DNA from 2 places in the Allobosea sp. AK1 genome. Region 1 is predicted to be linked to the other one. Evidence: predicted binding sites of a transcription regulator. Region 1 holds the regulator's gene; the other holds the start of a gene.
The links. The regulator PhoB, encoded in region 1, activates phosphate uptake and scavenging genes when phosphate is short. The targets are predictions, from matches to a motif close to TGTCATNNANCTGTCAT.

Region 1 (4,413 bases):
GCGCTCAACAACAATTTCTGGTTCTCGCCCTCGCTCGTGGGCGGCGTCTCCAACCTGCCTGTGACGATCTACCAGTTCGCCTCCGCCCCTTACGAGAACTGGCAGCAGCTCGCCTGGGCCGGTTCGCTCATCATCACCGTCTCGATCCTCGTGCTCTCGCTCGTTGCCCGGCGCATCGTCGCCAGCAGCAAGTAGAGCTTGAAACCAACCCGATCGCGACCGACCTTGAGGACTTAATGTCGATGCTTTCGACCCTTGAACTCTCCCCCCAGTCGCTCGATGCCGAGGCGCCCGTCCGGATCGCGGTGAAGAACCTCGATTTCTACTACGGCGAGCACAAGGCGCTGAAGAACATCAATCTCGACTTCCGTGATCGTCACGTCACGGCGCTGATCGGCCCGTCCGGCTGCGGCAAGTCGACCCTGCTGCGCATCTTCAACCGGATCTACTCGCTCTATCCGGAGCAGCGCGCGGAAGGGCAGATCATGCTCGACGGCCGCAACATCATCTCGAACGACGTCGATGTGAACGAATTGCGCTCGCGCGTCGGCATGGTCTTCCAGAAGCCGACGCCGTTCCCGATGTCGATCTACGACAACGTCGCCTTCGGCATCCGCCTCTACGAGAAGCCGCCGAAATCCGAGCTCGACGACCGTGTCGAGGGCGCGCTGCGCCGCGCCGCGCTTTGGGACGAGGTCAAGGACAAGCTGAAGAGCTCCGGCATGGGCCTCTCCGGCGGCCAGCAGCAGCGCCTCTGCATCGCGCGCACCATCGCGCAGAAGCCGGAAGTGATCCTGTTCGACGAGCCGACCTCGGCGCTCGACCCGATCTCGACCGGCAAGATCGAGGACCTGCTGGAGCAGCTCAAGAGCGATTTCACCATCGCCATCGTCACGCACAACATGCAGCAGGCGGCGCGCATCTCGCAGTACACGGCGTTCATGTATCTCGGCGAGGTCATCGAGTTCGCGCCGACCAACACGATCTTCATGAACCCGGCCAAGAAGCAGACCCAGGACTACGTCACCGGCCGTTTCGGCTAAGCGGCATTTTTGTTTCGCATCGGCTTGCCCGAAAACCGGTTTCCACTTTTCGGGCCGATGCGCCTGAGGAACACGCAATGACCGACCACATCGTCCGCTCCTACGACACCGATCTCGAAGGCATCCGCCGCAGCCTCGCCGAAATGGGCGGCATGGCCGAGCGCATGCTGGGCGACTCGACCGTCGCGCTCGTTCGCCGCGACACCGCGCTCGCCCAGAAGATCATCTCGGCCGACCAGCGCCTCGACAATCTCCAGCGCGAGGTCGAGGAAAAGGCCGTGCTCACCATCGCCCGGCGCCAGCCCCTGGCGCAGGACCTGCGCGAGCTGATCTCGGCGATCCGCCTTGCCTCCGACATCGAGCGCGTCGGCGACCTCGCCAAGAACATCGCCAAGCGCGCCGTCGCCATTGCCGGCCAGTTCCAGCCGCCGCATCGCGCGGTCGTCGGCCTCGAGCATATCAGCCGCCTCGTGCAGGCCCAGCTCAAGGACGTGCTCGACGCCTATGCCGCGACCAACGAGCAGAAGGCGCTCGAGGTCTGGAAGCGTGACGACGAGATCGACGCGCTTTACACCTCGCTGTTCCGCGAACTCCTGACCTATATGATGGAGGATCCGCGCAACATCACCTTCTGCACGCATCTGCTGTTCTGCGCCAAGAATATCGAGCGCATCGGCGACCACACCACCAATATCGCCGAGACGATCCATTACCTCGTCACTGGCGATTCCCTCGACGTGAACCGGCCGAAGCTCGACACGACCAATATCGAGGTCGAAGCGGTGACGGGAAGCTGAGGTCAAAGCCATCATGGCCGCACGTATCCTGATCGTCGAGGACGAGGAGCCGCTCACCCTGCTGCTGCGCTACAACCTCGAAGCCGAGGGCTTCGAGGTCGACAGCGTCGCGCGCGGGGATGACGCCGAGCTGCATCTGCGCGATTCCACGCCCGATCTGGTCCTGCTCGACTGGATGCTGCCGGGCCTCTCCGGCATCGAGCTCTGCCGGCGCCTGCGCTCGCGCCGCGACACCGAGCGCGTGCCGATCATCATGCTGACGGCGCGCGGCGAGGAGACCGAGCGCGTGCGCGGGCTTGCGACCGGCGCCGACGACTATGTCGTGAAGCCGTTCTCGCTGCCGGAGCTGATCGCCCGCATCCAGGCGCTTCTTCGCAGAGCGAAGCCTGGCCATGTCGCAGGGTTGCTCGCGGCCGGCGATCTCGAACTCGACCGCACGACGCGCCGCGTCCGGCGCGCCGGGAGCGAACTGCATCTCGGCCCGACCGAGTTCCGCCTGCTCGAGTTCCTGATGCAGGCGCCGGGCCGGGTCTATTCACGCGCCCAGCTCCTCGACGCCGTCTGGGGCCGCGACGTCTATATCGACGAGCGCACGGTCGACGTCCATGTTGGGCGGCTGCGCAAGGCGATCACGCCGGGCGACGCCAAGGACCCGCTGCGCACCGTGCGCGGAGCCGGCTACGCCTTCGACGAGACCTTCGCGCGCAGCGGAGCCGCGTAAGCCTCAGGCGTTCGGGCCGCCCTCGATATCGCCGGCCCAGGTCAGGGCCTTGTCATAGTCCTCGGGCTTGAAGGCGCGGACCTTGACGAAGGGGATCGCCGGGTCGAGCAGATCGACGAAGCCGGCGAGCCAGCCCTTGTCGGTGATCAGGGCTTCCTTGGGGAAGCGCCTGAGCTCCCAGAGCTTGCCGAGGCTGTAGCGCGCGTCCTTCCAGGCCGCGGCCAGCGTCATGTCGGTGAAATCGGTCATGTCGGCGAGGATGCCGAGCTTCTCGTGACGTTCGAGCCGGGCGTCGATATCGGCCATGATGGCGTCGAGATCGTCAGCCGTGAGCGTCTGCGACAGCCGATAGGCTGCGACATGGTCCGGGGCGGGCAGAATGGTGAGCATGGCTCCTCCTCCTCGGGGGACAACGCGCAGGCGAGGGGGAGGTTTCGCCGGGGCCGGTCAGACGTAAGGGGGCGGCGCGCGCGTCGCTGCGTCGAAGCTCTCGGCCTCGGCCCGCAGCCAGGCGATGAAGGCATCCAGCCCCGGCCGCGGCGGCTGGTCGAGCGGTCGCGTCAGCCAGCAGCCGATGGCGCTGGTGAAGCCGAGCCCCAGCGGATTGACGAGCGCGCCGGAGGCAAGCTCGTCGGCGACGTAGCAGCGTGGCGCCAGCGCGAGGCCGAGACCGGCGACGGCGGCGCTGGTGATCACGGAATAATAGCCGTAGCGCACGGTGTGCTCCGGCACTGCGCCGCGCAGGTCATGCGCTTCGGTGAACTCGGCCCAGAAGGTCGGCATCTGATAGTGCTGCAGCAGGGTCATCTTCTGGATATCGGCAGCGCGGCGGAAACCGCCCATCCGCTCGATCAGGCTGGGTGCCGCGACGAGCGCGACATCGCGGCCGAAGAGGAAATGCGCCTCCTTGCCGGGCCAGGGCGGGACGCCATGGGCGATCTCGATATCCGGTTCCTCCGTCTCGCTCTCGCTGACGTAATTGGTGAACTGCACGTCGACGCCGGGATGGGCCTCGGCGAAGGCCGGAAAGCGCGCCATCAGCCAGCGCTCGCCGGCGATCGCGACCATGTGCAGGCGGATCGGCCGGGCGATGGCGTTGCGCTCGGCGAGACGCCGTGCGCCGCGCTCCATCTGCTCCAGCGCGGCTTCCGCATAGGGCAGGTAGATCGCGCCGGCTTCGGTGAGCTTGAGGCCGAGCGGGCTGCGGTCGAACAGCACCGTGCCGAGATGATGCTCCAGCGAGAGGATCTGCTTGGACACCGCGCTCTGGGTCAGGTTGACCGCGAGAGCGGCGCGGGCCGTCGAGCCCAGCCTTGCGACGGTCGCGAACGCCCTCAGCGCCGCGGCTGACGGGGGTGGCCGGCTGGCCGCCATGGGGTATTCCTTTTTGGACTATCTCGGCGGAGATCGTTTCGTTTGCCGGCCTCTCGGTCAAGAGGCCATTCTTCCCTGACGGGAGGAACGAGATCATGAACCAGACGACCCGACTCTGGGGCGGGCGCTTCCGCAAGCCGCCGGACCCGCGGCTGATGAAGCTGTCGAGCGCCGCCGGCGAGCACGCAAGGCTGGTGCCGCAGGATGTCGCGGGCGGCAAGGCGCATGCGGCCGAACTCGGTCGCGCCGGCCTGCTGAGCGCGCAGGAGCTCGAGACCATCCTGACCGCGCTCGACGGGATCGCCCGCGACACGGTCGAGGGGCGGATCGCGCCCGGTCCCGATGACGAGGACGTCCACACCTTCATCGAACGTATCCTGACCGAGCGCGTCGGCTCGACCGGCGCCAAGCTCCGCGCCGGACGCTCGCGCAACGACCAGGCGGCGAACAACCTCAAGCTCTACCTGCGGAGCAAGTC
Region 2 (4,413 bases), 1.3 Mb from region 1:
GAACAATAGGGTCGCGATCAGCAGGTAGAGCTGCAAGGCGACATGGCGGTTGTAGAAGCCGTACCCGTCGAAGCCGGGCGAGGGGTAGAGCCCGTGCAGGTTGATCGGCAGCGCCGCGAACAGCAGGAAGGGCAGCACCAGCGCCAAAGCCTGCGGGCGGGAGCGCCGGGCGACCTCGCCGGCGAGCAGCGCCAGCACCGGCAGCATGATCGGCAGTAACGCCCAGTTGATCAGCAGCATCGGCTGCGCATCGGGGAAAACGGCGTCGAGCCCGGCGGCAAAATAGAAGCCGAGTGGACCGATCGGCGCGAAGAAATCGATGGTCGGGACCTGGCCGAGGCCGATGCGCTGGATCGCGTCGAGATAGACCACCGTATCCCAGGCATTGGGCCCGAGCGGCAGGCGCAGCGGCAGGATCAGCGCCGCGACGGCCAATGCGGCGAAAGCCACGATCCAGGCGAGGGGCGAGCCGGCCAAGCGCATCGCTGCTCCCTTGCCGATGAAATCCTTGCCGTCGACTTGGGAGTTTTCTGTCCCGATTTCGCTCATCGCCACGCCGAACCCTCCTGGTCCAGCCCGCTCTGTGGCAGAAAAAACTTACCAGCTGCCTGACGGAAAGGCAGGTTCTCGCCGAATTTCGGTAAGAACCCGCGGTTCCGCTGCTGCCTTGCTGTCAGTTCGCCCGTTCCGGTGCCGGGTCAGAGCAGTCCGCGCCCAGCCAGGTAACGCATCAGATGCGAGGCGCCATAGGTCCAGGGTGCGCATTCATCGGTGCGCTTCATCCGGTTGACCAGGCTGCCGAGCTCGGGCGCGGCGATGGTGACGATGTCCCCGTATTTATGGGTGAAGCCGCCGCCGGGCGCATCGCGATCCTTGATCGGCGCGAACATGGTGCCGAGATAGAGCGCTGCCCCGTCCGGATATTGATGATGCGGGCCGATCATCTGGGCCGCGAGATCGGCAGGGTCGCGGCTGATCTTAGCGATCGAGGAGGAGCCCTCCAGCCGGAAGCCGTCCTGCCCCTCGACCGTCAGCGTCACCGTCGTCCGGCGGACATGGTCGAGCGTGAAACCGGCATCGAACAGGCGGATGAAGGGGCCGACCGCCGCGGCGGCGTTGTTGTCCTTGGCCTTGCCGAGCAGCAGGGCCGAGCGGCCCTCGACATCGCGCAGGTTGACGTCGTTGCCGAGCGTGGCGCCGATGATCCGCCCATCCGAGGCGACGATCAGCACGATCTCCGGCTCGGGATTGTTCCAGCTCGAGGCCGGATGCAGGCCGGCGTCAGCGCCGGTGCCGACCGTCGACATCGGCGGCGCCTTGGTGAAGATCTCGGCATCCGGCCCGATGCCGACCTCGAGATACTGGCTCCAGGCGCCCTGCTTGATCAGCACCTCCTTGAGATGCATCGCCTCGGGCGAGCCGGGCTTCAGCTTCGAGAGATCGTCGCCGATGAGCTTGCCGATCTCCTCGCGGATCGTCGCTGCGGCGGCCGGGTTGCCGCGCGCCTTCTCCTCGATCACGCGCTCCAGCATCGAGACCGCGAAGGTGACGCCGGCCGCCTTCACCGCCTGCAGGTCGAGCGGCGAGAGCAGCCAGGGCCGCGTCGGGTCGCGGCCGTCCACAGGCGTGTTGGCGAGGATGTCGGGGAGCGAACCGATCGCCTCGCCCTGGGCCGCGCGCAACGCAGCCGCCGGATCGGCGTTCTCGCAGAGGTCGCGGCTGGTCGCGAAGCTCTGGGTGACATCGATCACCTGCCCACCGCGCAGCGTCACCACGGCGGGCCCGCCGAGATCGGGACGCCAGACGCGGCCTGCGAGCGCGGCGGCCTCGGCATCCGCGGGCAGGGTCGTGGTCACGGCAAGGTCGAGGCTGGGCATGGTGGCATCCACAGGCGGATTCGGATCGGGGAGCGCAGATCAGCCGGTTCTGCCGGAATGTGCAAGCGAGAGGCCGTCACGGTCGATGCCGGACCTCCGACCCAGACCATAGGCTGATTGCGCTGGTCGTCATCGATTTGTCATTGAAATGTCGCCTGCGCTTCATGCTAGCTTGCGCACCAACGACAAGAACCGCGGCGGCGCCCGCCCGCGGAAGGGAGACATTCCATGAGCATCAAATCGCGCATCCTGATGTCGGTCGCGGCCTTTGCGCTGGCCGGCGCCTCGCCTGCCCTCGCGCAGACCGAGATCCAGTGGTGGCACGCGCTGACCGGCGCCAATAACGACGTCGTCGTCAAGCTCTCCGAGGATTTCAACGCCTCGCAGAAGGACTACAAGGTCGTTCCGGTCTACAAGGGCTCCTATCCCGACACGCTGAACGCCGGCATCGCCGCCTTCCGCGCCGGCCAGGCGCCGCACATCCTGCAGGTCTTCGAGGTCGGCACCGGCACGATGATGTCGGCCAAGGGCGCGATCAAGCCGGTCCACGAGATGATGAAGGAAGCCGGCGAGAAATTCGATCCGAGCGCCTATCTGCCGGCGATCAGCGGCTATTATTCGACGGCCAAGGGCGAGATGCTCTCGATGCCGTTCAACTCCTCGTCGATGGTGATGTGGTACAACAAGGACGCCTTCAAGAAGGCGGGCCTCGACCCCGAGAAGCCGCCGAAGACCTGGCCCGAGACCTTCGAGGCCGCCAAGAAGCTGAAGGCCGCCGGCTACGACAAATGCGGCGTCTCGAACGCCTGGGCGCCCTGGGCCAATATCGAGCAGTTCGGGGCCTGGCACAACATCGCGCTCTCGACCAAGGTCAACGGCATGGCCGGCGCCGACGCCGTGCTGAACTTCAACAAGAGCCCGGCCTTCCTGAAGCACTGGACCAACCTGGTCGAGCTGCAGAAGGACAAGACCTATGACTATTCCGGCCGCACCAATAATGGCGAAGGCCGCTTCACCTCGGGCGAATGCCCGATCTTCCTGACCTCCTCGGGCTTCTTCGGAAACGTCAAGGCGAACGCCAAGTTCGACTGGGCCAACGCCGCGATGCCGTACTATGCCGACGTGCAGGGCGCTCCGCAGAACTCGATCATCGGTGGCGCTTCGCTCTGGGTGATGGGCGGCAAGAAGGCGAACGAATACAAGGGTGTCGCCAAGTTCTTCACCTTCCTCTCGAATGTCGACCGCCAGGTGAAGCTGCATACCGAGTCGGGCTACCTGCCGATCACCAAGGCTGCCTATGAGAAGGTCAAGGCGTCCGGCTTCTACAAGGACAAGCCCTATCTCGAGACCCCGATCCTCGAGCTGACCAACAAGGCCCCGACCGACAACTCGAAGGGCCTGCGCTACGGCAGCCTCGTCCAGATCCGCGACATCTGGTCGGAGGAGCTGGAGGCGGCGCTGAACGGCCAGAAGTCGCCGCAGGCGGCGCTGGATGCGGCGGTCGAGCGCGGCAACCAGATGCTGCGCCAGTTCGAGCGCACTGCGGCCCGCTGAGCATTTCGCTCTTGCATAGCTGAGGCCATCCCGGGCAATTGCGCCCGGGATGGCCGTCTCGTTCCAAGGAAGCCGATGCAGAAGAACGCATATTTCAAGGGGCTGACGATCCCCTTCCTGCTGCTTCTGCCGCAGCTCGCGATCACCATCGTGTTCTTCTACTGGCCGGCGAGCCAGGCGGTCTGGCAGAGCTTCCTGCTCGAGGATGCCTTCGGCATCTCGACGCAGTTCGTCTGGTTCGAGAACTACCAGGCGCTCTTTGCCGATCCCGGCTATCTCAAGGCCTTCGTCAACACCGCGATCTTTTCCACCTTCGTCTGCGTTCTCTCGCTCTCGATCGCACTGCTCTTCGCCGTGATGGCGGACCGGCAGATCCGCGGTGCCGAGATCTACAAGACCCTGCTGATCTGGCCCTATGCGGTGGCGCCCGCCATCGCCGGCGTGCTCTGGCTGTTCATGTTCGATCCCTCGCTCGGCATGCTCGCGCGGGGCCTGCAATCGCTGGGTATCCCGTGGAATCCGCGCCTCAACGGCAACCACGCCATGCTGCTGGTCATCCTCGCCGCGACCTGGAAGCAGATCAGCTACAATTTCCTGTTCTTCCTCGCCGGCCTGCAATCGATCCCGAAGAGCGTGATCGAGGCGGCGGTGATCGACGGCGCCCGGCCGATGCGCCGGTTCTGGACCATCGTCTTCCCGCTGCTCTCGCCGACGACCTTCTTCCTGCTCGTCGTCAACATCGTCTACGTCTTCTTCGACACCTTCGGGATCATCGACACGGTGACTGGGGGCGGCCCCTCGGGCGCGACCGAGACGCTGGTCTACAAGGTCTTCTCCGACGGCAAGGGCGGCTCCAATCTCGGCGGCTCGGCGGCGCAATCGGTGCTGCTGCTGATCATGGTGATCGGACTGACCGCGGTGCAGTTCCGCTTCATCGAGCGCAAGGTGAGCTACTGATGGCCTCCGTACTCTGGCAGGACCT

Region 2: ugpB (sn-glycerol-3-phosphate ABC transporter substrate-binding protein UgpB) is a predicted target of PhoB. The motif match lies at 2,005-2,021, and genes of this name have one in related genera.

What each region holds. Positions count from the first base shown of each region.
Region 1 covers NZ_VFMG01000001.1:1,281,298-1,285,710, reverse strand. Annotated here, with positions in the region: gene pstA (phosphate ABC transporter permease PstA) at 1-195, shown strand, start outside; gene pstB (phosphate ABC transporter ATP-binding protein PstB) at 237-1,043, shown strand; gene phoU (phosphate signaling complex protein PhoU) at 1,121-1,840, shown strand; gene phoB (phosphate regulon transcriptional regulator PhoB) at 1,854-2,561, shown strand; gene FHT98_RS06540 (SpoIIAA family protein) at 2,565-2,951, opposite strand; gene FHT98_RS06535 (LysR family transcriptional regulator) at 3,009-3,935, opposite strand; gene argH (argininosuccinate lyase) at 4,031-4,413, shown strand, end outside.
Region 2 covers NZ_VFMG01000001.1:2,624,067-2,628,479, forward strand. Annotated here, with positions in the region: gene FHT98_RS13015 (hypothetical protein) at 1-555, opposite strand, end outside; gene FHT98_RS13020 (fumarylacetoacetate hydrolase family protein) at 699-1,877, opposite strand; gene ugpB (sn-glycerol-3-phosphate ABC transporter substrate-binding protein UgpB) at 2,106-3,431, shown strand; gene ugpA (sn-glycerol-3-phosphate ABC transporter permease UgpA) at 3,507-4,388, shown strand; gene FHT98_RS13035 (creatininase family protein) at 4,388-4,413, shown strand, end outside.